Regions from separate parts of the Paraburkholderia pallida genome, predicted to be linked through region 1. Evidence: riboswitches for the same ligand, from Rfam matches in the RefSeq annotation. Region 1 holds a riboswitch; the other holds the start of a gene.
The links. Region 1 has a riboswitch for glycine ahead of gcvT (glycine cleavage system aminomethyltransferase GcvT). Riboswitches for the same ligand answer to the same signal wherever they lie in the genome.
Positions count from the first base shown of each region.

Region 2: linked by a shared signal. The riboswitch ahead of E1956_RS22635 (D-amino acid dehydrogenase) and the one ahead of gcvT (glycine cleavage system aminomethyltransferase GcvT) in region 1 are both predicted to bind glycine.

Region 1 is NZ_CP038148.1:725,142-740,065, forward strand. It holds gene putA (trifunctional transcriptional regulator/proline dehydrogenase/L-glutamate gamma-semialdehyde dehydrogenase) at 1-1,451, shown strand, start outside; gene E1956_RS03210 (branched-chain amino acid ABC transporter substrate-binding protein) at 1,544-2,692, shown strand; gene E1956_RS03215 (thiamine pyrophosphate-binding protein) at 2,814-4,538, opposite strand; gene E1956_RS03220 (L-serine ammonia-lyase) at 4,743-6,131, opposite strand; gene E1956_RS03225 (alginate lyase family protein) at 6,230-7,276, opposite strand; gene gcvP (aminomethyl-transferring glycine dehydrogenase) at 7,645-10,620, opposite strand; gene gcvH (glycine cleavage system protein GcvH) at 10,700-11,080, opposite strand; gene gcvT (glycine cleavage system aminomethyltransferase GcvT) at 11,151-12,269, opposite strand; glycine riboswitch at 12,359-12,499, opposite strand; glycine riboswitch at 12,548-12,661, opposite strand; gene E1956_RS03245 (hypothetical protein) at 12,761-13,126, opposite strand; gene E1956_RS03250 (oxidoreductase) at 13,382-14,431, opposite strand; gene E1956_RS03255 (UvrD-helicase domain-containing protein) at 14,897-14,924, shown strand, end outside.
Region 2 is NZ_CP038149.1:1,665,344-1,680,267, forward strand. It holds gene E1956_RS22600 (SH3 domain-containing protein) at 911-1,813, opposite strand; gene E1956_RS22605 (GntR family transcriptional regulator) at 1,915-2,709, opposite strand; gene betA (choline dehydrogenase) at 2,890-4,602, opposite strand; gene E1956_RS22615 (purine-cytosine permease family protein) at 4,640-6,172, opposite strand; gene E1956_RS22620 (aldehyde dehydrogenase family protein) at 6,285-7,799, opposite strand; gene speB (agmatinase) at 7,912-8,886, opposite strand; gene E1956_RS22630 (LysR family transcriptional regulator) at 9,062-10,012, shown strand; gene E1956_RS22635 (D-amino acid dehydrogenase) at 10,031-11,284, opposite strand; glycine riboswitch at 11,327-11,438, opposite strand; gene E1956_RS22640 (beta-keto acid cleavage family enzyme) at 11,702-12,760, opposite strand; gene E1956_RS22645 (sodium:solute symporter family protein) at 13,003-14,394, opposite strand; gene E1956_RS22650 (DUF3311 domain-containing protein) at 14,413-14,622, opposite strand; gene E1956_RS22655 (amidase family protein) at 14,627-14,924, opposite strand, start outside.

The DNA.
Region 1 (14,924 bases):
CGGCGCTCGTCGCCGATGCGCGCACGCGCGCCGTGATGTTCACGGGCTCGACCGAAGTCGCGCGCCTCATCAACAAGACGCTGTCGCAGCGTCTCGATTCGGATGGCCGTCCGATTCCGCTGATCGCCGAAACGGGCGGGCAGAACGCGATGATCGTCGATTCGTCGGCGCTCGCGGAGCAGGTCGTGGCCGACGTGCTGCAAAGCGCGTTCGACTCGGCCGGCCAGCGCTGCTCGGCGCTGCGCGTGCTGTGCCTGCAGGACGACGTGGCGGAACGCACGCTCGAAATGCTCACGGGCGCGATGAAGGAACTCGCGGTGGGCAACCCCGACCGCCTCTCGGCCGACGTGGGCCCGGTGATCGACACCGACGCGAAGCGCGGCATCGACACGCATATCGGCGCGATGCGCGAGAAAGGCCGCAAGGTCACGCAGATGCCCACGCCCGATAGCTGCGCGCAGGGCACCTTCGTGCCGCCGACGCTCATCGAAATCGACAGCCTCGACGAGCTCAAGCGCGAAGTGTTCGGGCCGGTGCTGCACGTGATCCGTTATCGCCGCAGCCAGCTCGACAAGCTGCTCGAGCAGATTCGCGCGACGGGCTACGGCCTCACGCTCGGCATCCATACGCGTATCGATGAAACGATCGCGCATGTGGTCGGCCGCGCGCATGTCGGCAATATCTACGTGAACCGCAACGTGATCGGCGCGGTGGTGGGCGTGCAGCCGTTCGGCGGCGAAGGGCTCTCGGGCACGGGGCCGAAGGCGGGTGGAGCGCTGTATCTCTCGCGCCTGCTGTCAAAGCGTCCGGCCGGTCTGCCGCAGTCGCTCTCGAAGGCGCTCGTGGTGGATGCGCCGCAGGAAGAGGCCGCGGACAAGCGCGCGCCGCTCTCGACGCACGCGACGCTCACCGCGTTGCGCGACTGGCTCATCGCCGAGCGCGAGCCGGCGCTCGCCGCGCGCTGCGACGGCTATCTGCAATACGTGCTTGCGGGCGCAACGGCTGTGCTGCCGGGACCGACGGGCGAGCGCAATACCTACACGCTTTCGGCGCGCGGCACGGTGCTGTGCGTGGCCTCCACGCCGACGGGCGCGCGTGCGCAGCTCGCCGTCGTGCTGGCCACGGGCAACCGCGCATTGTTCCAGGGCGCGGCGGGCGAGGCGCTCGTGAACGCGCTGCCGGCGGCGCTCAAGGCGCACGTCGCGGTGAAGAAGAGCGCCGATGCCGAGTTCGACGCCGTGCTCTTCGAAGGCGACAGCGACGAGCTGCTCGGCCTCGTGAAGGAAGTGGCCAAGCGTGGCGGCCCGATCGTCTCGGTGCAGGGCGTGGCAGCGCATGCGCTTGCCAATGGCGATGAAGACTACGCACTCGAACGTCTGCTCACGGAGCGTTCGGTCAGCGTGAACACCGCCGCGGCAGGCGGCAATGCAAACCTGATGACGATCGGCTGACCACAAGCCATACTGTCGACCGTCTCAGGACAAGGAAGCGGCAAGTCACGAGCTCAAGCCGCTCATTCGATACCAGGTACCAAGGAGAAAACATGCAACACACGATGAAACAGCTGGCAGGCGCGACGCTGGTTGCCGCCCTGTCGCTGGCGGGGACTGCACAAGCGCAGCAGGCAGAGGACGTCAAGATTGGTTTCGCCGGCCCGATGACGGGTGCACAGGCGCACTACGGCAAGGACTTCCAGAACGGCATCACGCTCGCGGTCGAAGACATGAACGCGACCAAGCCGGTGATCGGCGGCAAGCCGGTGCACTTCGTGCTGGATGCAGCCGACGACCAGGCCGACCCGCGCACGGGCACGACGGTCGCGCAAAAGCTCGTGGACGACGGCATCAAGGGCATGCTCGGCCACTTCAACTCGGGCACGACGATCCCGGCTTCGCGCATCTACGCGAACGCGGGCATCCCCCAGATCGCAATGGCGACGGCGCCGGAATACACGCAGCAAGGCTTCAAGACGACGTTCCGCATGATGACCTCGGACACGCAGCAAGGTTCGGTCGCGGGCACGTTCGCGGTGAAGAGCCTGGGCATGAAGAAGATCGCGGTGGTTGACGACCGCACGGCCTACGGCCAGGGTCTCGCCGACCAGTTCGCGAAGGCCGCGAAGGACGCGGGCGGCACGATCATCGACCGCGAGTACACGAACGACAAGGCCGTGGACTTCAAGTCGATCCTGACCAAGCTGAAGGCGCAGAAGCCGGACCTGATCTACTACGGCGGCGCGGATTCGCAAGCCGGTCCGATGGTCAAGCAGATGAAGTCGCTCGGCATCACGGCACCGCTGATGGGCGGCGAAATGGTGCACACGCCGACCTTCCTGAAGATCGCGGGTGACTCGGCGAACGGCACGGTGGCTTCGCTCGCGGGCCTGCCGATGGACGAAATGCCGGGCGGCAAGGACTACGTCGCGAAGTACAAGAAGCGCTTTGGCGAAGACGTCCAGACCTACTCGCCGTACGCCTACGACGGCGCGATGGCGATGTTCGCGGCCATGAAGGCGGCAAACTCGACGGACCCGGCGAAGTACCTGCCGTTCCTCGCGAAGACCAGCATGCCGGCCGTGACGACGAAGGATCTCGCGTACGACTCGAAGGGCGACCTGAAGAACGGCGGCATCACGCTGTACAAGGTGGTCGACGGCAAGTGGACGACGCTGCAGAGCGTGGGCGGCAAGTAAGCGCCTCGTTCGCGGTTGATCCGCGGTTGATGTGAAAAAGCCCCGCAGGCCTTAAAAACCTGCGGGGCTTTTGTTTGGATGCTCAACTTCGAAGGTGAGCCTGGTCAGGACTACTCGCGACTCACTGGCCGCGCGCCTTGCGACCCTGCTCGCGAATCTGCTCGAGCGTGGAGGCCGGCGTGCTCGCCTCCTTTGTCACGCGAATTTCGATGAGCGCCGGCTTGCCCGCATTGAGCGCGCGCTCGAGCGCCGGCGCGAATTGCGCCGTTGCCGTCACGACTTCGCCGTGCGCGCCGAACGACTGCGCAAATGCCGCGAAGTCGGGGTTCGTCAGCTGCGTGCCGTGCACGCGCTCCGGATAGTTGCGCTCCTGGTGCATGCGGATCGTGCCGTAATGCCCGTTGTTCACGACGATGAACACGACCGCGAGACCGTATTGCATCGCCGTCGCCAGCTCGGGCGCGGACATCATGAAGCAGCCGTCGCCGGCGAGCGCGACCACCGCGCGCTCCGGATACAGCGACTTCGCCGCAATCGCGGCAGGCACGCCGTAGCCCATCGCGCCGCTGGTGGGCGCGAGCTGCGAGCGGAAATTGCGGTACGAAAAGTGGCGATGCAGCCACGTTGCGTAATTGCCCGCGCCGTTCGTGACGATCGCGTCGTCGGGCAGGCGCGCGCGCAACTGCTGCATGACTTCGCCCAGTTGCACGTCGCCGGGCATCGGACGCGGCTCGCGCCACGAAAGATACGCATCGTGCGCGGCCTGAGCGGAGCCCGCCCACGCGGGCGCGGCGGGCGCGGGCAGGGCCGCGAGTTGCGCCGCGATCTCGGGCAGGCCCGAGACGATCGGCAGATCGGCGGCATAGACGCGGCCCAGTTCCTCCGCGCCCTGATGCACGTGGATGAGCGTCTGCTTCGTCTTCGGGATGTCGAGCAGCGCGTAGCCGCCCGTCGTGGCTTCGCCGAGGCGCGGCCCGAGCGCGAGCAGCACGTCGGCCTCGCGGATGCGCGCGGCCAGCGCCGGATTGATACCGAGGCCCACGTCGCCCGCATAGTTCGGATGATCGTTGCTGAGCGTGTCCTGGAAGCGGAACGCGAGACCCACCGGCAACTGCCAGTTCTCGATGAAGCGCTGCAGGTCCGCGCAGGCCTCGCGCGTCCAGCCGTGGCCGCCCGCGATCACGAAGGGCTTTTTCGCATTCGCGAGCAGCGTGCGCAGCTGTTCGATCTGCGCCGCCGAGGGCGAGGCCTGCACGCGCTGCGCCGCGGGCGCCGTGTGCTGGGCCTCCAATGCGGGAATCGCGCCGCTCAGCATGTCCTCGGGCAGCGCGAGCACGACCGGGCCGGGGCGCCCCGAGGTCGCGATATGGAACGCGTGGCTCAGATACTCGGGCACGCGGCGCGCGTCGTCGATCTGCGCGACCCACTTCGCCATCTGCCCGAACATGCGCCGATAGTCGATTTCCTGGAACGCCTCGCGGTCCATCTGATCGCGCGCGACCTGGCCGATCAGCAGGATCATCGGCGAGGAGTCCTGAAAAGCCGTGTGCACGCCGATCGCCGCGTGTGTCGCGCCCGGTCCGCGCGTGACGAGCGCGATGCCGGGCTTGCCCGTGAGTTTGCCGACCGCTTCCGCCATATTGGCCGCCGCGGCTTCATGGCGACACACGATGGTGTCGATGCGCGCGGTCTCGTCCGAGAGCGAATCGAGCACGGCGAGATAGCTCTCGCCGGGCACGCAGAACACGCGCTCGACGCCGTTGGCGACGAGCGCGTCCACGACGAGGCGCGCGCCGGTTACGGTCGCGGAATCAGAAACGCGGGCTGAATCGTTCGGCTGATGCATGACGGTCAAGTCTCCTTCGTTCGTTACGTGAATACGTTCGATCCAGATCCGATTGATCGGTGCGACACAAGCGAAACAAACTGCACAAACAGAACCGCCCGCGCGGCGCGAGGCGCGCATTCAGCGAGGCGCGCTCAGCGGCGCGCGGCCAGCGAGGCGCGCTCAGCGTCGCGCGGCCGGCGTCACGCGCTCAGCGCGCGAACATCAGCACTCGACGATGTTCACCGCGAGGCCGCCGCGCGACGTCTCCTTGTACTTCGTCTTCATGTCGGCGCCGGTTTCGCGCATCGTCTTGATGACGGAGTCGAGCGAGACGTAGTGCGCACCGTCGCCGCGCAGCGCCATGCGCGCGGCGTTCACGGCCTTCACCGAGGCCATGGCGTTGCGCTCGATGCAGGGGATCTGCACCATGCCGCCCACCGGGTCGCAGGTGAGGCCGAGGTTGTGCTCCATGCCGATTTCGGCGGCGTTCTCCACCTGATGCGGCGTGCCGCCCAGCACGGCGGCGAGCGCGCCCGCGGCCATCGAGCAGGCCACGCCCACTTCGCCCTGGCAGCCCACTTCGGCGCCCGAGATCGACGCGTTGAGCTTGTAGAGAATGCCGATGGCGGCGGCCGTGAGCAGGAAGTCGATCACGCCCTGCTCGTTGGCGCCCGGCGTGAAGCGCACGTAGTAGTGCAGCACGGCGGGGATGATGCCGGCGGCGCCGTTGGTGGGCGCGGTCACGACGCGGCCGCCCGCGGCGTTCTCCTCGTTCACGGCGATCGCGTAGAGGTTGATCCAGTCGATCATCGAGAGCGGGTCCTGTAGCGCGCGCTCGGGGTTGCCAGTGAGCGCGCGATAGAGCTGCGCGGCGCGGCGCTTCACCTGGAACGGTCCGGGCAGCGTGCCCTCGGCGTCGGGGTTGTTGATGCCGCAGCCGCGCGAGACGCACGACTGCATCACTTCCCAGATGCGCAGGAGCCCCGAGTGGATTTGGTCGTCGCTGTGCCAGACACGCTCGTTTTCGAGCATCAGCTGCGCGATGCTCTTGCCCGTCGATTCGCACAGCGCGAGCATTTCGGCGCCCGTACGGAACGGGTGCGGCAATTGCTGCACGGCGCCCAGCACCTTGGAGTTGGCCGCGCCCGCGGTGACCACGAAGCCGCCGCCCACGGACAGATAGGTGCTTTCGCGCAACGTCGCGCCGGCGGCGTCGAGCGCGCGCAGCTTCATGCCGTTCGGATGCTCGGGCAGCGCCTGGCGATAGAAGGCGATGTGCTCCTTCTGCACGAACGGGATCGGGTGTTTGCCGAGCAGCGCGAGCTGGCGCGAGTCGCGCACGGCTTCGAGGCGCTCGGAGATGGTGTCGGGGTTGACGGTGTCGGGCGCGTCGCCCATCAGGCCGAGCATCACGCCGCGGTCGGTGCCGTGGCCCTTGCCGGTGGCGCCGAGCGAGCCGTACAGCTCGACCTTGACGGACGCGGTGGACGCGAGCAGTCCGTCGCGCTCGAGTCCTTCGGCGAACATCAGCGCCGCGCGCATCGGCCCTACCGTGTGCGAGCTCGACGGCCCGATGCCGATTTTGAAGAGATCGAAAACGCTTACTGCCATGGGTACTGCTCCTGCTTCGTCTAGTCGGTTTCAGTGGGTGCCGTGCGCTGTGCTTCCTGTTCCGCCGCCGCCCCTTTCACCTGCACCTTGCGCGCTTTTCAGCGCGCCGGCAACGGCAGACAGACGGCCAGCCACGCCGGCGGCGTGGGCGCGAGACGCAGCGCGATCGGCATATAGCGGCCGTCCAGTCGGGCGGCCAGGTGATACAGCTCGGCGGCGTTCTTCGGGTCCCAGTCGCCGCTGTAGCCGGGCAACCCGGCTTCGCGGCGCTTGGCGTCGAACGGCACGCTCGAATGCACGAATTCCTCGTGCGTTTTTTCGCCCATCGCATAGGGCGTGAGCCAGTTCAGCGCGCTCGCGAGCGTGGCGCCATTGGCCGCCCGCTCGGGCAGCCAGTTGCGGTTGTGGCGGCGCGCGGCGAGCGCGGCCGTCACGAGCGGCTGCAGGTCGTAGGTCACGTAGTGCAGCGCGTCGCGCTCGGTGAAGTCGAGCGTCGAGCCGTCGGGCGCGACGTTGTCGCCGATATGCTCGATGAACAATCGCTGCGCCGCCGCAATCATCTTGCGGTTGTCGAGCGTGAACGCCGTCATCGCTATCAGTTTGACCCGATGGCTCTGCCAGTTGTTCGCGAAAGTGCCCTTGAGCGGACGCGGTTGCGCATCGACGTCGTTGATGTAGCCGTTCGCGAACTTGTTCAGGAACACCATCGTGGCGTTGCGCGTCTTCACGGGCAGCGCGCTCGCGGTCATGTCGTAGGCGAGGATCAGCCCTTCGAAGCGCGTTTCGTCGATCGGGTTGAAGCTCGGCTGATACGTCGTGACCCAGGCGAACAGAAAGCGGTCGACGAGCTTCAGATAGCGGTCGTCGCTCGTGGCGCGCCAGGCGAGCGCCGCGTTGCGCATCAGGTCGAGCTCTTTCTCGGCCTCCACGCTCTGGTCGTAGATGCCCTCGTGCGGGAGCGTGCCTTCCGTATGCAGCTTCGCAAGCGGATGCGGCACGTCGTTCACGTGCGCCTGCACGTCGGCCACGAGCGCTTTCACGCCCGGGTCGGCATTGATGCGCTCGCTCGACTGCAGGGCGGGAGCGGCGCAGAAGTTCATGGCCGCATGGGCTTGATTCGCCGTGCCCAGACCCGCAAGGCCCATGCCGACGAGCCAGGCCGTGGCGAGCGCGCGAGCGCTGCCGCGCCGCCGCGCGGAAACTGGCCCGGATGCCACTTCGAATACGCGTGCGCCGCCGCGCGTGTGCTGGCCCGAGGCACTCAATGCACCTGATGCAACTGAAGCCTTCGTGGCCTGCGTTGCCGCCGGGCCATGCCCAGCCAAGGCCGTTCCCACCATCCGCGCCATGCGCGACTCCCTGATTCAAGGCTGACAGGTGTGTGATGTTAACGGTTTGGCGAGGGTTTGCGGCGGCAAATGTGCTGCGCGCAAAAGCCGCCGCGGCTCCTCGCGGAGCGCGCGGCGGCTGTGCGGGCGGGTTTGGCCGGGTTGGCCGATCGATCGGGCGCGTTTTATTCGCCTTGTTGAGCGGACTCATCCGCGTATTCGCCGATCGGCACGCACGAGCAGAACAGGTTGCGGTCGCCGTAGACGTTGTCGGCGCGGCCGACCGGCGGCCAGTACTTCTGCGCGACGAGCGACGCCACCGGATACGCGGCCTGCTCGCGCGAGTACGCGTGCTTCCAGTCGTTCGCGACCACGACCGCCGCCGTGTGCGGCGCATGACGCAGCGGGTTGTCTTCCTTGTCCGCGCGGCCGTCTTCCACGGCGCGGATTTCTTCACGGATTGCAACCATCGCGTCGACGAAGCGGTCGAGCTCGTCCTTCGACTCCGACTCGGTCGGCTCGACCATCAGCGTGCCCGGCACCGGGAAGCTCATGGTGGGCGCGTGGAAGCCGTAGTCCATCAGGCGCTTGGCGACGTCGTCCACGGTGATGCCGCTCGAATCCTTGATGGGACGCAGGTCGAGAATGCACTCGTGCGCGACGAGCCCGCCCGGGCCGCTGTAGAGCACCGGGAAGTGGGGCGCCAGCTTCTTCGCGACGTAGTTCGCGTTGAGGATCGCGGTTTCCGTGGCGGCGGTGAGGTTGGCCGCGCCCATCATCGCGATGTACATCCACGAGATCGGCAGGATCGAGGCCGAGCCGTAAGGCGCCGAGCTGACGGCGCCAATGCCGTTGCCCAGATCGGACGAGCGCTTGTAGCCCGACGAAAGCTGGTTCGGCAGGAACTGCGCGAGGTGCGCGCCCACCGCCACCGGGCCGACGCCCGGCCCGCCGCCGCCGTGCGGAATGCAGAAGGTCTTGTGCAGGTTCAGGTGCGAGACGTCGCCGCCGAACTGGCCGGGGGCCGCGAGACCCACCATCGCGTTCATGTTGGCGCCATCCACGTAGACCTGGCCGCCGTGTGCGTGCACGATCTCGCAAACTTCGCGCACGTTGCTTTCGAACACGCCGTGCGTCGAGGGATACGTGATCATGATCGCCGCGAGCTTGGCCGCGTGCTGCTCGGCCTTGGCCTTGAGGTCGACGAGGTCGATGTTGCCTTGCGCGTCGCAAGCGACCACCACGACCTGCATGCCGGCCATCTGCGCCGAAGCCGGGTTGGTGCCGTGCGCCGAAGCGGGAATCAGGCAGACGTTGCGGTGGCCTTCGCCGCGCGACTCATGGTAGGCGTGGATGATGAGCAGGCCCGCGTACTCGCCTTGCGAGCCCGCGTTCGGCTGCAGCGAGACGGCGGCGTAGCCCGTGGCCGCCACCAGCATCTGCTCGAGCTGGTCGACCATCTCGCGATAGCCGACGGTCTGCTCGGCGGGCGCGAACGGGTGAATGCCGCCGAACTCGGGCCACGTGACCGGCAGCATCTCCGAGGTGGCGTTGAGCTTCATCGTGCACGAGCCGAGCGGGATCATCGAGCGGTCGAGCGCGAGGTCCTTGTCGGCGAGGCTGCGCAGGTAGCGCAGCATTTCCGTTTCCGAATGGTGGCGGTTGAAGATCGGATGCGTGAGGTACGCGCTTTCGCGCACGAGCGCGGCCGGGAACGTCACCGCTTGCTGCGCAGCGAGGGCGGCGTCGAGCGCATCGACCGACGGCGCTTCGCTCGCAAACGCGGCTTGCGCGAACACGGCGAGCAGATCGGCCAGATCGCCACGCGTGGTGGTTTCGTCGACGGACACGCCCACGCGCGTCTCGCTCACGCGGCGCAGGTTCATGCCGCGCGCGAGCGCTGCGTCATGCAGCGCCTGGGTGCGCGCGCCGGCTTCGAACGTGAGCGTGTCGAAGAACGACTCGTTCACGAGCGTGTAGCCGAGCTGCTTCGCGCCCGCGGCCAGGATCGCGGCCACGCGGTTCACGCGCTGCGCGATGCGCTTCAGGCCCTGCGGGCCGTGATAGACGGCGTACATGCTCGCCATGATGGCCAGCAGCGCCTGCGCCGTGCAGACGTTCGAGGTGGCCTTTTCGCGGCGGATGTGCTGCTCGCGCGTTTGCAGCGCGAGGCGCAGTGCCGGGTTGCCCTGGGCGTCGACGGTCACGCCGACGAGACGGCCCGGCATCTGGCGCTTGAATTCGTCCTTCACCGCGAGGTACGCGGCGTGCGGGCCGCCGAAGCCCATCGGCACGCCGAAGCGCTGCGAGTTGCCCACGGCCACATCGGCGCCCCATTCGCCCGGCGGCGTGAGCATCGTGAGCGCAAGCAGGTCAGCGGCGGCGATCACCGCGCCGCCCGCGGCGTGGATGGCTTGCGCCAGTTCGCGATAGTCGCGCACGTCGCCGTTCACGCCCGGATATTGCAGCAGCACGCCGAACGCGCCTGCGTTGGCGGCTTCAGCGGCGGGGCCGACCTTCACCTCGATGCCGATCGGCTTCGCGCGCGTCTTCACGACTTCGAGCGTTTGCGGCAGCACGTCGTCGGCGACGAAGAACACGTTCGACTTCGACTTGCCCACGCGCTGCACGAGCGTCATCGCTTCGGCGGCGGCGGTGGCCTCGTCGAGCAGCGACGCGTTTGAGATCGCGAGACCCGTCAGGTCGACGATCATCTGCTGGAAGTTGAGCAGGGCTTCGAGGCGGCCCTGCGAGATTTCCGGCTGGTACGGTGTGTAGGCCGTGTACCAGGCCGGGTTTTCGAGCACGTTGCGCAGGATCACGGCCGGCGTGTGCGTGTCGTAGTAGCCCTGCCCGATGTAGGAGCGGAACACCTGGTTCTTGTCTGCGAGCGCGCGCAGCGCGGCGATCGCTTCGGCTTCCGAGCGCGGCTCGCCGAAGGGGCCGAGCGGCAGCGCGTCCTTGCGGCGGATCGCGGCCGGAATGACCGCGTCGATCAGCGCGGCGCGCGAGGCGAAGCCGAGCGTGTCGAGCATCGCCTGCTGGTCGGCCGGGTCGGGCCCGATGTGGCGGGCGGCGAAGGCGTCGTGCGCTTCGAGTGCGGCGAGCGAAAGGGCCGAGAGCGGCGTGTTCATCAGACGATCCGGGTGTTCGAGCTTCATAGGGTTTCCTGCGGGCGCGGGCGGCGTGGGCAATGCGCGCGCCGCCGCGCCGTCTGGTTAAGGCGACTTCGCCTGCGTGTTAAGCGCCGATGGCCTTTTCGTAGGCGGCGGCGTCGATCAGCGCGTCGAGCTTGGCGTCGGCGGCCGGCTTGATCTTGAAGAGCCACGACTCGTACGGCGCGCCGTTCACCTGATCCGGCGTGTCGACGAGCGCGGTGTTCGATTCGACGATCTCGCCCGCGACCGGTGCGTAGATGTCCGAGGCGGCCTTGACCGACTCGATCACGGCAACGGCGTCGCCGGCGGCGACGGCGCGGCCCGCATCAGGCAGCTCGAGGAAGACGATGTCGCCGAGCGCTTCTTGTGCGTGGTCCGTGATGCCGATGGTCAGCGTGCCGTCGGCTTCGGTGCGGATCCATTCGTGCGATTCGGTGTATTTCAGATCGGCCGGGATGCTCATGGGTTGCTCCAGTGCGTGGTTCGTTATGACTTGAAAGAGGGGGGGCGTGCGCGGCTCGAATCCTTGCGGATCAGGCGACGAGCACCTTGCCGTTGCGCACGAAGGGCAGTTTTACCACGCTTGCAGGCAGGGCCTTGTCACGGATCTGCACCTGCACGACGTCGCCCGGCTGCACGCCCTGGGGCACGCGCGCAAAGGCGATCGATTCCTGCATCGTCGGCGAGAACGTGCCGCTCGTGATTTCGCCTTCACCGTGCGGCGTGAGCACCTTCTGGTGCGCGCGCAGCACGCCGCCGGCCTTGCCGTTTTCCTTCTGCAGAATCAGGCCGACGAAGGCCATGCGCGAGCCGTTTGCCTCGAGCACGGGGCGGCCGACGAACTCGCGCGGCTCCTTCATGTCGACGGTCCAGGCGAGGCCCGCGTCGAGCGGCGAGACGCTGTCGTCCATGTCCTGGCCGTAGAGGTTCATGCCCGCTTCGAGGCGCAGCGTGTCGCGCGCGCCGAGACCGCAGGGCTTCACGCCCTGGCGCTGCAGGGCGTCCCAGAATTCGCAGACGGCAGCGGCGGGCAGCACGATTTCGAAGCCGTCTTCGCCGGTGTAGCCCGTGCGCGCGACCATCAGCTCGCCGAACGGCGACGCTTCGATCTTCGCGGCGTTAAAGGGTTTGAGGAGTTCGGTGGCGCTGCGCGAGGAGGGCGCGACTTGCCAGACCTTTTCGCGCGCGCTCGGACCCTGCACGGCGACGATTGCGAGATCGCGGCGCGGAGTGATGGTGAGGCCAAAGCCGCCTTCGGCGTTGAGCTTCTCGAACCAGGCGATGTCTTTTTCGGCGGTGCCCGCGTTGACCACGGTGCGGAATTCGTCGTCGGCGAAGTAGTAGACGATCAGGTCGTCGATCACGCCGCCTTCGGGGTTCAGCATGCACGAGTAGAGCGCCTTGCCCGGCGTCGTGAGCTTGGCGACGTTGTTGGCGAGCGCGCGGGAGAAGAACTCGCGCGCCTTCGCGCCCGAGAAGTCGACCACGCACATGTGCGAGACGTCGAACATGCCGGCGTCGGTCCGCACCGCGCGATGCTCGTCGATCTGCGAGCCGTAGTTGACGGGCATGTCCCAGCCGCCGAAGTCGACCATGCGGGCATTGAGCGCGCGGTGCGAGTCGTTCAGCGGGGTGCGTTTGAGTTCGGTCATGGGGCCTCAGGCGGTCGCGAAAAATCGCGCGAAAACGAAAAAGGCCATGCAGGAAACGCCACAGGCACTATGCCTGGGGTCGGTTCTTGCATGGCCCCTCTGTCCTCGATACCTGAGAGATTGCGCCGTGTTGAATGCTGCTGGATGGCGCGCGCCCCTTCGGTGGGCAGCCTGAACGCCCGGGGCTCATTTGCCCAGCCGTTCTACTGCCGCTCTCCAGAGTTTCGGACTCGAAAGTCACACGCGGCGCACAGGCGCGCGCGAGCGATTCGGAGGTCCGGCGCGCACGGTCCTTTTGCCTGAGAGTTTGTGGGTTGCCCCTTCGGCGGCGCCGCGTTGCACCTGCCTGGTGGCGGGGTGCGACAAACGGCGCGCTCTCCCGGCGCGCGCAGCGATTGTGCGCGACGCTTGGCGGGTGTGTCAATGCGGAAAAAAACGGGGGCGGGGTGGCTCCCGGGATTGCCGACGGGGTTGCCGCCGGGGTTGCCGCTTTACTCGCCGATGGCGCGCGCCGCCGTGTCGAGCTCCTGGTTCAGCACGTGCTGCTCGTCGCCGGAGATGCCGCCGCCGTGCTGGGCCGCCATGTCGTGCGCTTCGCCGCGGATCGTGTCGAGGCGGTGATGGAACGCGGCGCCCTGGGGCGGCGGGTAGTAGCCCTGATTCACGCGCATGTCGATGCGGCGGCTCAGATTGTCGATGCGGCCGTCGACCTCGTGCAGGCGGTCCACCGCCACTTCATGCGGATTCGGGCCGGGGTTCACAACCACGGGACGCGGCGGCGGGGGCGGGTTGACCACGCAAGCGGCGAGCGTCGAGACGAGCGCGCCGACGGCGGCGTAGCGGATGGCACGGTTCAAACGGGTCATTGAGACTCTCCTTTTGGTCGCAGCTTTTAGTCGTTGTTGCTCGGTTTTTTTGCGTTGTATGTCGGCAAACGTGCCGCGCGCGCCACCCGATGACCGCGGCGCTGCATGCACTTGTAACGATTTGTTCACACCTTTCAATTGCGTCGGGCAAATGCAAGGTGCATGGGGTGCCGGCACGCGGGCGCTGAACGCCGGGCGAAGCGCCCGCGACCGCGCCAACGCGCGGTTTTGCGCGCGGGTCCGTTATCAAGCCGTGGGCGTGAACGCGATCGTGCGGCCTTCGGCGGCGCTCTGCGTGGCGATCTCGATGATCCTCATCACGTCGACGGCGTCCTGCGGGCTCACCGGGAAAGGCTCGCCATCGCGGATCGCGGCGGCGAGCGCGCGATAGAGATCCGCGTAATTGCCGGCGGCGTTGGGCACTTCGAGTTCGGTTTCCGTGCCGTCATCAGCCAGCATGTGCAGGCGGCCCGGCTCGTTGCCGTCGCCGAAACCGGGCTGGCCCGGGCGCAACCCCGCCTTGAGCTGATCTTCCTGCGTATCGAGCCCGTTCTTCAGATAGCTGCCGCGCGTGCCATGGATGACGAAGCGCGGCGCGAACGCGGCCAGTGCGCTTGCATGCAGCACGGCGTCGTGGCCCGGGTAGCGCAGCACGAGGTGCACGTAGTCGGGCGCGGTGGCGTGGTCGCGGCGCGTGTGGACGAACGCCGTGACCGACTCGGGCGCGCCGAAGAGCGCGAGCGTCTGGTCGATCAGATGTGGCCCGAGGTCATAGAGCAGGCCGCCGCCGCGTGTCGCGTCCTCGCGCCAGCGCTGGCGCACCTGCGGACGGAAGCGGTCGAAATGCGATTCGTAGTGCGTGACGCGGCCGAGCTCGCCGTTCGCGAGCAAATCGCGCACGGTGAGGAAATCGCCGTCCCAGCGGCGGTTGTGGAACGGCGCGAACACGAGGCCGCGCTGCTTCGCAATGGCGGCGAGCGTGCTTGCTTCCTCGGCGGTGAGCGTGACCGGCTTGTCGACCAGCACGTGCTTGCCGCGCTCCAGCGTGCGGCGCGCGAGCTCGTAGTGCGTGTCGTTGGGCGTGGCGATCACCACGCATTCGATGGCGTCGAGCGAGAGCAGGGCGTCGAGGTCGGGGACGATCGCGGCATCGGGATAGTCGGCCTGTGCGCGCTCGGCCTGGCTCGTCGCGATGGCGGCAAGCGTGGCCGCGCCGCTATGGGCGATCACGGGTGCGTGGAAGGTCTGGCCGGCGAAGCCATAGCCCATCAGGCCGATTTGCAGCGGTGCAGTCATGAAGCGCGTCCTCTTTCCAGCAATGAGGCGGCGCGGCGCGAGCCGTCGCCGCGGGTGGCGGGAGCCCGCCAAGGGGGCCTGCCATTGTGGCACGCGTGGCTGGCGCGTTGCACGGGCCAGGCGTGGCGAAAGTCTGGGGACGGATGGCGTGGGCGCAGGCGTGATGCGGCGGGCCGCCGTGGTTCAGTGCCGTGTGAGTGGGGCGAGTCGGTGGATGACGTCGGGGCCGCATCGGCGCGCAGCCGCCTCGTGTTAACATCGCAGCTCTCGCGTGAGAGGCCGCCGCGTTGTTACGCGCGCCTCGCGCCATGCGGTTTGCCGTGCTTCGCGCGCTCTCGTGCGCGGGCGCCGCGCCACGCAAGGATGAGCGCCCCCGGCCGGCCGCCTCCAGCTCGGCCCCCCGGCTGGGCGCCCCGCGCGCACGCCTCCCAGCTACACCACCCGTTTTTCTCCAATCCAGCAACGATGTCCGCAGGCCTGAATCCCGCCCAAA
Region 2 (14,924 bases), on a different contig from region 1:
GAACCTCATCCGCCGCGGCGAGGCTGCAAGTCGGCCGCTGTGCCATTCATGTCAGTCGTGAGCACCGCACGCAAGTCCGCTACCGTGCCGTCCGCGCGCATTGCGTCGCGGGGCGCCGCTGGGTTGGACTCATGCCCCGCTGGCTCAGCCACATGAAGGCGTGGTCCGAGCCTCGTCGCATCCACGACAGGCTCTGGTATGAAAAACGAGTGGCGATAGCCGCGGGCTGCGCATCGCGTGGTCTCCGGCGCCCCTCCCCCCGGACTCGGATCGCCGGCGCAGGCGCCGCCGTATCGGCGCGTCACGCGCAGGCGGGCATCACCGCCCGACACCCGCCCGCAGACCGCTGCCGATCTCACACTATGGCGTTTCCCGCTGCTATCGCCACTCCCGGTACTTCCAGGCGCTGTTTGTCAGCGTTATCCGGCGGACTCGAGTCCGCTCTGACTTCCTCACACTACCGGCGCGTCGCCGTGTCCCGACCGCGCCGGCCCCCGTAGCCCAATCTCGCTGCCTGGCGTGCATGTGCCGCACGCCGCATTCGATGCGGTCCAATCATCGACAGGCCGCGACAACCTATTGTCGCTGCAAGCTCGCAAAGGTACTGTCAGGGATTGTTAAATTCGTCGGGGGCGACAGGCCCTCGCCGGATTTTGCCGATCGGGGCCTTGCGCCGTGGGTGAGCGCCCCGGCTGCGGGCGGCTCGCGGCCACCTGGAATACGTGCGCTACGCCATTGGGGACGGGCTCGGAAATATGAAACGGATTCCTAATTAACTGGCAGATGAGCGGGATAATTGGCGTTGCTATGCTTGAACAAGGCGTAGCCGCACCCCGCTTCTCCCTGAATAGGAGGAAGCGGGAAGACGCCCGTTGCGGGCGTCCTCGGCGTCACACGGGGGCCTCGCGCCTCAGTTCTGCTGCCGCTGGTCGCCGTGGCCGCCGCCCTGGCCGGACGAATGGCCGCCTTGTTGCGGCGCCTCGGGGCGGCCGCGCTCGGCAGGCGCCTCCGGCGGGCGGCCTCCGCCAGGCGGCGGGCCGGGCGGGCGATTGTACGCAGGCGCGCCTTGCGGTGCGGGCGGCCGCCCCATATTGGGTTGCGGCATGGGCGGACGCTGCACTTCCGCGGGCGGACGCGGCATCTCGGCCGGGGGATGCTGCATCTGGGCGGGCGGGCCGCCGTTCATGGGCGGGCGGCCGGGTGGCGCTTCGTTGCCGGGCATGTGCCCCGGTTCAGGCGGACGGCCGGCGCCGGGCGGCGGAGCGCCGTTGATTGGCGGACGTGGGCCGCCCATTTGCGGCGGCGGTGGCCGTCCCGGTCCCCCCGGCGGACCGCCCTGATAGTGCGGCGGCTCCGGCGGACGGCCGCGGCCCGGCGGCGGGACGTGCTCCCAACGATCGCGGTCGCCGTACCAGGGCCGATCGCGATAGAAGCTGCCCCAGTACGCGCCGACTGCAAACGTGACGATCGGCAGGCCGATGGCCGCGCCATAGCCTGTCAGCGGCACGTAGTCGCCTTGATACGGATACACGAGATAGCCGGCATAGATCCAGCCACGCAGGCCGGGCAGCGCGACGTCACACCAGGAGTAGTCGCCCACGCAGCCCATCACCTCGACCGGCACGTTGGGACCGAGCTCGCTCACGACCGGATAGGCGTCGGACGGCCCGGCAAACAGATCGACAGGCTCGCTCGTGTAAGCCTCGGTTTGCGCGCGCACGCCGGAGGCCGCGAACGCCATCCCCGCAGCCACGCAGACCGTCGCGATCGGCAGGGCCAGCCCGCGTGGAGGCTTCGTTTTTCGGTTTGTCATGCTCCCCTCTTTTGTTCTGTGATCATGGAGAAGCATCCAGCATATTCCATTCCTGGAAGCCGGGGTGTGCTTGCAAAGATCGCCGCGCCGCGTCGCGGCGCTCAGGCGGCGCGCGTCTTGCGGCGCGCGGGTGCGCCGTGCTCCGGCGTTTCGATTGCGCGAATGGCGTTGTCGCGCGACGTGTTCATGCGCGTCTCGACGCACTTGAGCACGCGCGGCAGATCCTGCGCCGCGATCGCGCGGCGCAGCTCGCGCCAGCCGCGAATCGACTGCGCAATGGCCTCCGGATGCGCGGCGAACGCCATCCGGTTGTAGCGCAGCACGCGTAACGAAATGGATTTCAGCATGTCCGAGAGCACGAGGTTGCTGCTCAAGTCGAAGACCGCGAAGTTCAGCAGGAAACCCTCGAGGACGTACGCATCCAGCGATTCGTTCATCGCCTGCTCGAGCGCCTTCACGTGCTCGTCGAACACCTTGCCGAGCTGCGCCGGCGATTCGGCCAGCAGATCCTTGATGAGCGCCGAGTACAGCAGCGTGCGCACCGCGAAGATATCGCGCAGCTCGCGCGCGTCCGGTTGCGTCACGATTGCGCCGCGCCGCGCCTCGACCGCAACCAGCCGGTCGCGCTCGAGAATACGCAACGCCTCGCGCACCGGCGCACGGCTCACGTGCAGGATCTCGCCGATGTCGCTTTCCAGAAGACGCTTGCCCGCCTCGATGTGATTGAGCGTGATGGCTCCCGCGATGCGGGCGGCGATCTGCGCCGCCACGGGCATGGACGCACTCTCCCACTCCTTGCCCCGCAAGACAGCATCCTCCACCGCCAGCATCAGTTGGCCCCTCGGTTTGAGCAAGATACCGAGATCCGGAAGTTCCTGCGTTCGTTGTCTCGCCATGTCGGTGTTACCTGATCGGGAAGGTTGCGCTCCAAGCGGGTCACTGCCTCGCGACGCATCGCAGCCGCGAGACGGAAAGTATACCATTCGCCGTGCACTTCTCTATTTTTTGTCGACATTATACGAGACAAATAAAAGCGGCCCTCGTGAGGCCGCTTCGTGCTCTTTGTGCTGCGTAGTCTACGACTGCGTATCGCTGTACTCGACGCTATACAGTTGCCGCTTGGGTTCCCGCGTGCGCTGCCGCGTCTCCCAGCCTTCGGCGAGCCCCACCTTCGCATGCGATGGCGGCAGCATCGGCTTGCCGCGCACGAGGTCGGATGCGCGTTCCGCGAGCATGATGGTGGGCGCGTTGAGATTGCCGTTGGGCTCGGTTGGAAACACCGACGAATCGATCACGCGCAAGCCCGTCATGCCGCGCACACGCAACTCGGAATCGACCACCGCCATGTCGTCCTCGCCCATCCGGCACGAGCCGCACGGATGCATGGTGCTTTCCAGATTCGCCCGCACGAATGCGTCGATCTCGTCGTCGGTCTGCACGTCGGGGCCGGGGGCGAGCTCGACATCGCGGAAACGGTCCATCGCCGGCTGCCCGATGATCTCGCGGGTGAGCCGCACGCAGCGCCTGAAGCCTTCGCGGTCTTCTTCGCGGTCCAGATAGTTGAAGCGAATCTCGGGATGCACGTAAGGATCCGCCGCCGTGAGCCGCACGTGGCCCCGGCTTTTGGGCTTGTTCGGCCCGGTCAGCACCATGAAGCCGTGCCCTTTGAACGGCTTGTCGCCGTCGTAGCGCATCGCGGCCGGCAGGAAATGGAACTGAATGTCGGGCCAGCGCAGCCCCGCCTCGGAGCGGATGAAACCGCCCGCCTCGAAATGGTTGCTCGCGCCGAGACCGTCCTTGAACAGCAGCCAACGCAGTCCAATCAGGAACTTGTGCCACGGATCCATGCTGCCGTTGAGCGTGACCGGCTCCTTGCAGGCGTACTGGATGTAGATCTCCGCGTGATCCTGCAGATTCATGCCGACGCCCGGCAGCGCGTGCTTGACCTCCACGCCCGCCTGGCGCAATGCATCGGCGGGCCCGATGCCGGAGCGTTGCAGCAGATGCGGTGAGCCGATCGGGCCCGATGCAATCAGCACTTCGGCGCGGCAGCGCGCCGTGTGCGTGACGCCGCCCCGGTCATAGACCACGCCGACCGCGCGCTTGCCCTCGACGATCACCTGCCGCGTCATCGCATTCGTGACCACATGCAAGTTGGGCCGGCTCATCGCCGGGCGCAGGTACGCGTTCGCGGTGGACCAGCGCACGCCGTCCTTCACCGTCATGTGCATCGCGCCGAAGCCTTCCTGCATGTGCCCGTTGCAATCGTCCGTGCGAATGTAGCCGGCCTGCACGCCCGCTTCGATCCATGCTCCGTACAACGGGTTTTTCATGTTGTTGCCGTTGTTCGTCGAGAGCGGCCCGTTCGAGCCGCGGTACTGGTCGCCGCCGAACTTGTAGTTTTCGGCGCGGCGGAAGTACGGCAGGCAGTTGTGGTAGCCCCAGCCGCGCGCGCCCAGCTCCTCCCATTCGTCGAAGTCGTAAGCGTGGCCGCGAATGTAGACGAGCCCGTTGATCGACGACGATCCCCCCAGCACCTTGCCGCGCGGGCAATGAAGCTGGCGTCCGTTCAGATGCGGCTCCGGCGCGGTCTGATATTTCCAGTTGAACTTGCGCGTGTTCATCGGCATCGAGAACGCGCTTGGCATCTGGATGATGATGCTGCGGTCGCTGCCGCCGTACTCGAGCACCAGCACGCTCACTGCTGGATCCTCGGTGAGCCGGTTGGCCAGCACGCAGCCCGCCGATCCCGCGCCCACGATGATGTAGTCGTATTGCCCGCTTTCCATGATGAATTCCTGATTCGTTATCCTGACAATATGGCGTTCAGAAGCGCTGGTCGCCCGTGGTGTACTGAGGCAGGGTCTTTTCGATCTGCGCGATGAGCGCCTCCTCGCGGCGAAGATCGAGCGAGCGGCTCAGCAGGTAATACGCCATGCCCGAGACGAACAGCCCCACGAGCCAGGCCAGGTCCACGCTGCCCATCGCCCGCGCAAACGGGCCGACATAGACTTCGTTGGCGCCGTCGAAGATGCAGAAGAACGGGATCATCGCGGCAAACCCGATCGCATACGACATCAGGCCGCGTGCGCCCCATGTGCCGTAGATGTTGTTGTGCGGCAGGAAGAAGTGCGGGATCGCATAACGGCCCTTGCGCACGAAGAAGTAGTCCGTGAGGTTCACGGCGGTCCAGGGCACGAGGAAGTAGAGCATCACCACCAGGTAGATATTCAGGACCGAGAGCCCCTTGCCCGACGTATAGATGCTGAGTGCGACCCCGAGCTGAAGCACCACCACGAAGAGAATCGCCAGCACACGCACGCGGGCGGTGGGCTCGATCTTCCTGAACGAATCGACGCCCGTGATGGCCGTGAGCTTGGCGCTGTAGATGTTCATCGCTATCACGGGCAGGAAGGCCACGATCGTGACGGCCACCACCACGCTCCCGAGGCGCGGCGACAGATCGCTGCCGACCTGGTTGAGCGCCACGAGCACGTCGGTGGCGTGCAGGTGGTCGCCGAGCCAGCCGCCCACGGCGATCATCCAGGCACCCGAGAGCGACGCCCCGAGGAACACCGCGGCGATCAGACGGCCGCTCGGCGTGTTCTTTGGCAGATAGCGCGAATAGTCCGACACATAGGGCGCGTAAGCGATGTTATAGCTCGCGGCAGCGGCGAACTGCGTGATGAACCCGGTCCAGCAGAAGCCAAGCGGCGCGGGCGGCGGCGTGCCGGGCAGCGCCGCCGGCAGCGGCAGATCGGGCACCCAGTGCATGAGCACCGCCAGCGTGACGAAGCCGTACAGCGGCAGCGACAGATACAACGCCCACTTGAAGCTGCGGTGCATCCAGTCGTGGCCGAGGATGGCGAGGACCGCCGCGGGCACGGTCACGACCAGCGCCACCTTGAGCGGGTCCCAGCCAAACAGCGCCTTGAGGCCCTGCATCATCAGCACGAGATTGACGATATTGAAACCCGCGAACACGAACAGCGTGGCGAGCAGCACGAGGACCACGCCGCGATAGCCGAACTGCGCGCGCGACTGGATCATCTGCGGCAGGCCCAGATGCGGGCCCTGCGAGCCGTGGAACGCCATGAACAAGGTGCCGAACATGATGCCGAGCGTGCCGGCCACGGTCGTCCAGAGCGCGTTCAGGCCCACGCTCGGCCCAACGAAGCCGATGGTCATCGTGAAGAACGTGAAGTTGCCGAGAAACCAGAACGGCCCTTGACGCGAGAGCCGGTCGGTGCGCTCGCTCTCGGGAATGAAGTCGATCGAATGCCCCTCGATCGCGCCGTGCTCGCCGATGGCGGCGCTGGGTGCTGCAATCCGTGCCGCGACTCTTTCGTTTGCTTCCATCGTGTGCCCCATGTCGTAATGGACGATGCTGCATAAAGACAGGACGCCCGGAGCGCGGCCCGCGAGAGCGGGCCGGTCCGCCGCGTATCGAAGACTTGATACCGACGCGCCGCTACGCGTCGTTCAGCGTGATCCAGACGGCCTTGGTCTCCATCAGGGCGTCGAGCTGCTCCGCGCCGAGGTCCTTGCCAAAGCCCGATGCCTTGAAGCCGCCGAACGGCATGGCCGGATCGATCGTGCTATGCGCGTTCACGTAGACGCTGCCGGCGCGCAGCTTCGGCACCAGTGCATGCACGCGATTCAGGTCGCGCGAATAGATCGCCGCGGCGAGGCCATACGGCGTGTCGTTTGCGAGCGCGACGGCCTCGCTCAGGTCGTCGAATGGCGCGCTCACGAGCACGGGCCCGAAGATCTCCTCCTTCACGATGCGCATGTCCGGGCGGCAATGCGCGAAGATCGTCGGTTGAACGAAATAGCCCGATCCCTCCACGTTGCGCCCGCCATACACCAGTTCCGCGCCTTCGCGACGGCCCGCCTCGATATACGACGTCACACGCGCCTTCTGCTGCGCCGAGACGAGCGGGCTGATGAAGCAGTCGCGATCGAGGCCCGGCGCGATCTTGAGCGTGCGCGTGTAGTCGATCAGCGCGGCGAGGAAGCGTTCGTGCACGCTGCGTTGCACGTAGAGGCGGCTGCCGGCGTCGCACACCTGCCCCGAGTTGAAGAACATGCCGTTCGCCACCGCGCGCGCCGCGGCCTCGATGTCCGCATCGTCGAGCACGAGCACCGGCGACTTGCCGCCCAGCTCGAGCGTGACGCGCTTGACGCCGTCGAGCGCCGCGCTGCCGACCTCGCGCCCCACCGCCGTGGAGCCCGTGAACGTCACCTTGTCGATGCCGGGGTGGCGCGCCATGGCGGCGCCGATCACATTGCCGCGCCCGGTCACGACGTTCACCACACCGTCGGGAATGCCGGCCTCCTGCACGAGCTGGGCGAAGCGCAGCGTCGACAGCGAGGTCAGCTCCGCGGGCTTGATCACCGCCGTGCAGCCCACCGCGAGCGCCGCAGCCAGCTTCCACGCCAGCGTCTGCAGCGGGAAATTCCACGGCACGATGATCCCCACCACGCCCACGGCCTCCTTGCGCGTATAGGCGAGGTAGTGACCGGGCAGCGAAGGCTCCACGGTGCGCCCGTGCAGCTTGGAAGCCCAGCCCGCGAAATAGCGGAACGTGTCGACGGTTCCCTGGACATCCACATCGCGCGCATTCGCCACCGATTTGCCGACGTCGATCGACTCGATCTCGGCCAGCTCGTCGGCGTGAGCCTCGATCAGATCGGCGAGGCGATGCAGCAGGCGCTCGCGCTTGAGCGGCTTGAGGCGCCGCCACGCGCCGCCGTCGAACTGCCCGCGCGCCGCGGCGACTGCACGGTCGAGGTCGCCTGCCGTGGCGAGCGGAATCTGCGTGATGATGCCTTCGGTGGACGGCTCGACCACGTCGAGCACCTCGCCCTCGCTGCCCGGCACGAACGCGCCGGCGATGAACATGCGTTGCGGCTGCTCGAGAAAGCGCCGCGTTGCTTCACGCACGCCGAACTGCTCCAGATAGTTTCGTACGATGGAATCCAAGCTTGTCTCCTGATCTCGCGCGGCGTCGTGCGCCCACGGCGCGCGCATTAATGTTTCGTGCCGTTGCCTGCGTCGCTGGCCCTGGTCCTCAATGCCTCAATGACTCAATGGCTTAGCGCCGATGCTGGCTGCGAGCGTGAAAGATGACGCCGATCGAATTCAGCAGCAGTTGAGCCGCAAGAATGGGCGTCACGCCCGCCGGATCGTAGGCCGGAGCGACTTCCACGAGGTCCATGCCCACCACGTTGCCGTGGCTGCGGCGCGCGAGCCCCTGGATGATTTCCAGCACTTCGTAGTAGGTGAAGCCGCCATGGCTCGGCGTGCCCGTGCCCGGCGCGATGGACGGATCGAAGCCGTCGATGTCGATCGTGATGTAGTAGGCGCGGCCTTCGGGAATCCGTGCCAGCACGCCCTCCGCGCCGAGCCGGCGCACGTCGCGCACGGAAAGAATGTCGGAGCCCGCCGCTCGCGCGGCGTCATAGTCGCCGCGGTTCGACGACGAAACGTTGCGGATGCCGAGCTGCGTCATGCCGCTGATGTGCTGCATCTCCGAAGCGCGCCGCAGCGGATTGCCGTGTCCGTAACGCACGCCGTGGCGTTCGTCGACGAAATCCAGATGCGCGTCGAAGTGCACGATGTGAATCGGGCCATGGCCCTCGAACGCCTGGATCACCGGGGCGTGAATCGAATGATCGCCGCCGAGCGTCACGGGCATCGCTCCATTCGCGAGAATCTTGCGCACCGCGCTTTCGATGTTGGCGTTGCTCGCCGCCATGTCGGTGTGGACGATGTCGGCGTCGCCCACGTCCACCATGCGCACCTGGTCGCGCGTCAGATAGAGCGCGTCGTCTTCGTGATCGTAGGCTCCCGCGTGGCCGAACGAAAACAGCGTGGACGCTTCGCGGATGCTGCGCGGCCCGAAGCGCGCCCCCGAGCGCCATTGCGTGCCCATGTCGTTGGGCGCGCCGAGGATCGCCACATCGGCGTCGATGCGATCCCAGTCGAGGCAGACCGGCGATTTCGCGAACGTGCAATGGCCCACGAACGGCAAATCCAGCCGCCCGCTTTCGTATGTGTTGCCCGGCATGAGTGTCTCCGTGTGTGATCCGCTGGGTCATCCAGTCAGGAATCGGTGAACGACCCGGTTTTTATCGGGCCGCCGCTTTGAGACACTATGTGGGTATTATTTTTGACCAAAAATCCCGGGGTTCAGATATTCATATCGGAATTTCCGAAGCAAGCGATCATGGAGAACGCGGGCAATGACGCAACTGCAGGACGTGGATCTCAAGCTACTCAGGGTTTTCATGCATGTCGTGCGATGCGGCGGCTTTTCAGCGGCCCAGGCAACGCTGAACGTGAGCCAGTCGACCATCAGCGAGCAGATGACCACGCTCGAGACGCGCCTCGGCCTCAAGCTGTGCGAGCGCGGCCGCGGCGGCTTCCGCCTGACCGAGCACGGCCTCGCAACGTACGAGGCGGCCCAGCGCCTGCAGGTTGCCGTAGAGGCGTTCTGCATGGACACGGACGCGCTGAAGCAGCATATCGCGGGCCGACTCTATCTGGGCATCATCGACAACACGGTGACGGACACCGCTTCGCCGCTGCCGCGGGCCTTGCAGAAGTTCGTTTCGCGCGGCGAAGACGTGCATGTCGACGTCTACATCGGCACGCCGGCGGAGCTCGAGGAGCGCGTGCTCGACGGCAGGCTTCATGTTGCGATCGGGCACTTCCCGATCCACGTGCCGGGCCTCACCTATACCGAGCTCTATCAAGAACCCGATGGGCTCTATTGCGGCAAGGGGAACCCCCTGTTTGCGGGGGCGGGGGAAGGTGGCGTTCAGATCGAAGCCATCGCTGCGAGCCGCATCGCGGCGCGCGGCTACCTGCAGCAGCACGATCTGAAGATGCTCAGCGCGAGCAAGGCCGCCGCGACGGTCGACAACGTCGAAGCGCAGGCGATCCTGATTCTTTCCGGCGCATATATCGGATTCCTGCCCAACCACTATGCGGCGCGCTGGGTGGAACGCGACGACATGCGGCGCATCGGCCCCGAGCAGTTCGGCATGCAGTCACCCTTTTGCGCGGTGACGCGCCGGGCCTCCGCCGTGCCGTCCATCCTGCAGGCGTTCATGATCGACCTGCAGGAGGTCTGGCTGAATGACCGCGCGGGCCGGCACGGAGACGCAACAAAACCCGCGCGCCGCAAGTAGCCGCGGCGCGCCGCGCGCTCAGGCTGCCGCGAGGCGAACGCCCTGAGCCGTGCCGGCCATGCCCTCGATCAGCGCGGCGACGTTCTCCGCCGTTGCGGCCGACAAGGTCCAGCCCAGATGTCCGTGCCCCGTGTTGTAGAACACGCCCGGCATGCGCCCCCTGCCGACCTTCGGCAGCATGCTCGGCAACATGGGCCGCAGGCCCGCCCACGGAATCACGCGCGACGTGTCGACCTGCGGGAACAGACGGCGGGTCCATTCGACCAGCGGCGCGATACGGTCCGCGCGAATGTCGCGGTTGAACCCGTTGATCTCGGCCGTGCCCGCCACGCGGAACCGGTCGGCGCCGAGCCGGCTCGTGACGATCTTCGCGCTCTCGTCGAGCAAGCTGACCCAGGGTGCCGCGCGCTGGCTCTTTTCGTCGTCGAGACCTACGGTGATCGAATAGCCCTTCACCGGATACACGTTCACGTGGTCGCCGAGCATCGACGCGAATGCACGGCTGTTCACGCCCGCACAAACGACGATACGTTCGAATATTTCGTCATGCGAATCGTTCTGCGACAGCGTGGAGAGCGTGAACGTGCCGCCCGGGTCGCGCCGGATCGCGGCGATCTGCGTGTCGTAGTGGAATTCGACGCCATGCCGCACACTCGCCATCGCGAGGCCGCGCGTGAACTTGTGGATGTCGCCGGTCGAATCCGAGGGCGTGAAGAAGCCACCGAAAAACGCGCCCTCCAGGGCCGGCTCGATCTCCCGGATCTCGGCCGGCGTCACGGGCCGGCGATCGAGGCCGCCTTCGGTCAGGACGGCGTTGACCTTCGTGGCCACGTCAAAGCTCTTGCGGTCCTTGTAGATGTGCAGGATGCCGCGCTGCTCGAGGTCGAACTCGATGCCTTCGTTACGGGCCGTTTCGAACAGGTGCTCGCGGGCCGCCATTGCGAGGCGCACCGTTTCGAGCGTGTTGGCCCGATAGTTCGGGATCTGCCGCAGAAATTCGGCCATCCACGAATATTTGTGCCACGCGGGCAGCGGATTCACGAGCAGCGGCGCGTCGCGCGTGAGCATCCAGCGCAGGCCTTTGAAGACGGTGGCGGTGTTGTTCCAGACTTCGGCATTGCACGCCGAAAGCTGACCGCCGTTCGCGAACGACGTCTCCATGGCGCTATAGCGGTGGCGTTCGAACACGGTAACGCGAAAGCCGCGCTTTGCAAGGGCGTAAGCGGTCGTGACGCCGGTGATCCCGGCGCCAATGATGGCGATTCGTGACATGACATGGTCCAGATTAGATTGAGCACTGTCGTTTCCGACAACCGTGCCCCATCTGTCCATGTACCTGAGAGTTTCTTCCCGCGCCGGCATCCAGCACGCCGGGCGGAAATCTCCTTCGGTGGGCGCCTGCGCGCCGCTCTCCAGATGTGTTCTCGCTGCAGGGTCCTTGTGCCTGAGAGTTTCCGGGGCGGTTGCTCCGTCGGCGCCGTCAAATGCTTTCGCAGTGACAGTCTCTCCCGCTGCAGTTCATCGAACAGTGCAAAGATAGCGGGCCATTATTGCCGCTGCAAGCGATTTTTTTTCCTCGCGAAGGATTGCGCGTACGCTTGGCCCTGGCCCTCGTCGCTCACGAAGCGCCGCCCCGCAAGCACAGGTGATACCGGCGCGGCATGAAAGCCGGACCGCGCGGGCGCTGCCTCAAGCCGTCTTGCGCAGGAAGCCTTGCGTGCCGCCGTTGCGGTTCGGTGCGAAGCCGTTCGCGTGCAGCGATTCCTCCACCGTGTCGTAGAACACACCGATCTTGCTGATCTCGCGCGCCTCCTTCGCCGTCGCGATATCGCGGCCGAATTCGCGCGAGATGCGCACGAGTTGCTCGATCTGCTTCACGGTGCTCATCTTTTCGGTGCGCTTCTGGTTCCAGAGGCAGTCTTCCGTGCCGCAACGCACGTGCAGGCCCATCGCAATCCCCATCATGTTCACGGGCAGTACATTGCGCACATTGCTCTCCACCGTGACCACCGCGCCGTCGGGCACCGCGCGGATGAAGTTGCCGAGGCTGTAGATGTTCGGCGTATCCATGCCGCCGGCGATCGCCACCCAGTTCATGACCAGCGGGCCCTTGTAGAAGCCGCGGCGCATCAGCCGCTCCACCGACTCGAAGCTGTTGAGGTTGTAGCACTGGAACGCGCTCTGGATGCCCCTGGCCGTCAGCCGGCGCACGTGCTCCTCGACCCAGCCCGGCTGTGCGGGCACGGTCATTTCCTTGTACGCGTTAAAGAGCGTCGGGTTCTCGCGCGAGGTGCCCTTGAAGTCGGCGTCTTCCGCCTGATCGGTGACATTCATCTGCGAAGTATTGACCGTCACCGTGACCTGGTCCGGCGTGGGTTCGAGCTCGGCCAGCATGTGGCGGGTGTCGTCGGAGAGCCACTTCGCCGCTTGCCCTTCGTTTTCGGGCGCAAACGAGATCGAGCCGCCCACCTGGATGATCATCTCCGGCACCGCCTTGCGCACGCCGGCAATCAGTTCGTTGAACTTCGACAGACGCTTGCTGCCCTTGCCATCGAGTTCGCGCACATGGAGATGCAGCACCGTGGCGCCCGCGTTGTAGCAGTCCACCGCTTTCTGGATCTGCTCATCCATGGTGACCGGAATGTCCTCGGGAAAGTCCGAGGGCAACCAGCCTGGCGCGTAAGGCGCCGCGGTAATGATCAAGGGCTGTTGATTCTCGGGAAAGAGGTGGCCGTCGAGAAAATTCATGCGGGGTCTCCGGGGGGAAAGCGGCTGTCGCATCCGCAGGCGAGCGCGTTGGCGAGTCCAGCGCGCCGCCCGATAGTGATGCGTGCCATTGTCCGGTTTGGGCCCATTCCCCGCTTGATCATGCGCGCCAGTCGATTGACTATCCATGACAGGCGCCGGCAACACCGTCACTGATCGACGCGGCGCGATGCGGGGTGGCGCGCGATGGCGCGCCCGAATATCGGCGCCTCCTCGTCAAGCCTTCAGGACCGCACCGCCCCACTCGCCCGCGTGGCCCGCAACACGTACTCGAGCACCGCGATCACCATGCAGTTGACTACCAGGCACAGCAAGCCAGGATTGAAGCCGCCGAGATCGTAGCGGCCCAGGTAGAACGCGAGCGCCAGGCCATCTCCCGCGAGAATGCCGGCCGTCACCGCGGCGGGCCGGATGCGCATCGAGAACAGCACGGCAATTAGCCCCGGAAAGAATTGCCCGACGCCGTAATAGGTCGTGTTGATGAGCGTGAGCATCAATGTCGGCGTCGCGCTGGTCATGACGATCGACACGGCCAGATAGATCACGATGACGATCTTCGCGGCCGCCTTTTGTTGCGCTCCGCCCACGCCCGGCAGCAAATTGCGGCTGACGATGGGCCCGATGGCGAGGCACATGCCGGTGAGCACCAGCAGCGCGGAGAGCACGGCGGCGGCCGCCACGAGCCCGAGCAGCCATGGCGGCAGAAGGTCGTTGGCCGCCACGAAGAACGCCTCGTTCGCCGAGTTCAGGCTGTAGTGCTGGCTGAGCGCATAGTACGACGCGATCACGAGAAACGGATACATCAGCATATACAGGGGCATGGCGATCTGGCTGCGCCGGATCGTGTTAGCGCTCTTCGCGGTGAAGAACATCTGCGCACCGAATGGCATGGCGAGAAAGCCGAGCGACTGGAACAGAATCGTGCTCATGGCAAAGCGCAGTTGCGTGGAATCCATGCGGTTGCTCACCTGCAGCCCGGCTTCGTGGAACACCGTCGTCACGCCTACACGCTGCGCCACGGCAACCCCGGTGGCAACGATCGCGAGGACCATGAGCGTGTCCTTGAGCACGGCGACGTAGGCCGAGGAGCGGATACCGGCGATCATGATATAGACGAGCGCGAGCGCCGCCGCGATGATGACCAGATGCAGCGTCTCGAACTGCCAGCCCAGCCCGCGTAAGGCGGCAGCAAGCCCAGTGAACTGGAGTTGCGCCATCGGCAACAGGAACAGGATCGACGTGAGCGCGACCACGCGCTCGATCGTGCGGTCCTGAAAGTGGCCCCTGAACAGGTCGGGCAGCGTGATCGCATTGAAGCGCCTGCCCGCCTCCCAGATGCGCGGCCCGAGAAAATAGCCGAGCGGATAGGCAAGCAGAATATAGCCGAGAAACCAGACACCGTAGGTCGGCCCCTTCGCGTAGATGCCGCCCGCGAAGCCCACCATCGTGGCGACGCTGTAGATCTCTCCCGCAGCGAGAAAAAAGACCAGCACGCTGCCGAACTGGCGCGACGCGACGAAAAAATCCTGCACGCTCTGCGTGCCCACGCCGCGACGCGAGAGCAACGCAAGTGCGAACGAAGCCAGCATAAAGCCGGCGAAGACTACGGTTGACATGCGCGTGCTCCCTTGCAATCAGAGATCGTCCTGCGTGGCGTCGGCGGCGTGCTTGTCGAAGCCGTGCCAGCAGACGAAGAGACACGCCGAGGTCAGTACGAACCACAGAAACATCCAGGCGTACACGAGCGGTACGCCCAGCACGTAGACGTCGGCGGAAGCGATCCAGGGCAGCAGCCCCAGCACGCCGGCATAGGGCAATCCAAGCCCGATCAGAACCCTTAGCATCGGCTCACCCCATGCTGCGCACAGCAGCGGCAAGTGGATCGATCGGCGTGAAGACGCCCGCACGCGCCTCGATGGCTTCTCCCGCGGCGAGGCACAGCGCTTCGCCATAGCGGCCCGCTACGAGTTGCACACCCGAAGGCATGGTAGTGCCGGAGGATGCCGCCACACTGAGCGGCACGCTCAAGCCCGGCAAACCGAGCACCGCTGTCGCAAGCAGCGGGCCCTGCGCCTGCAGGATGCGGCGCATCGCGTCGTCGCCGTGCTGGTCGGCGTCGATAGCGAACGGACGCTGGCACGACACC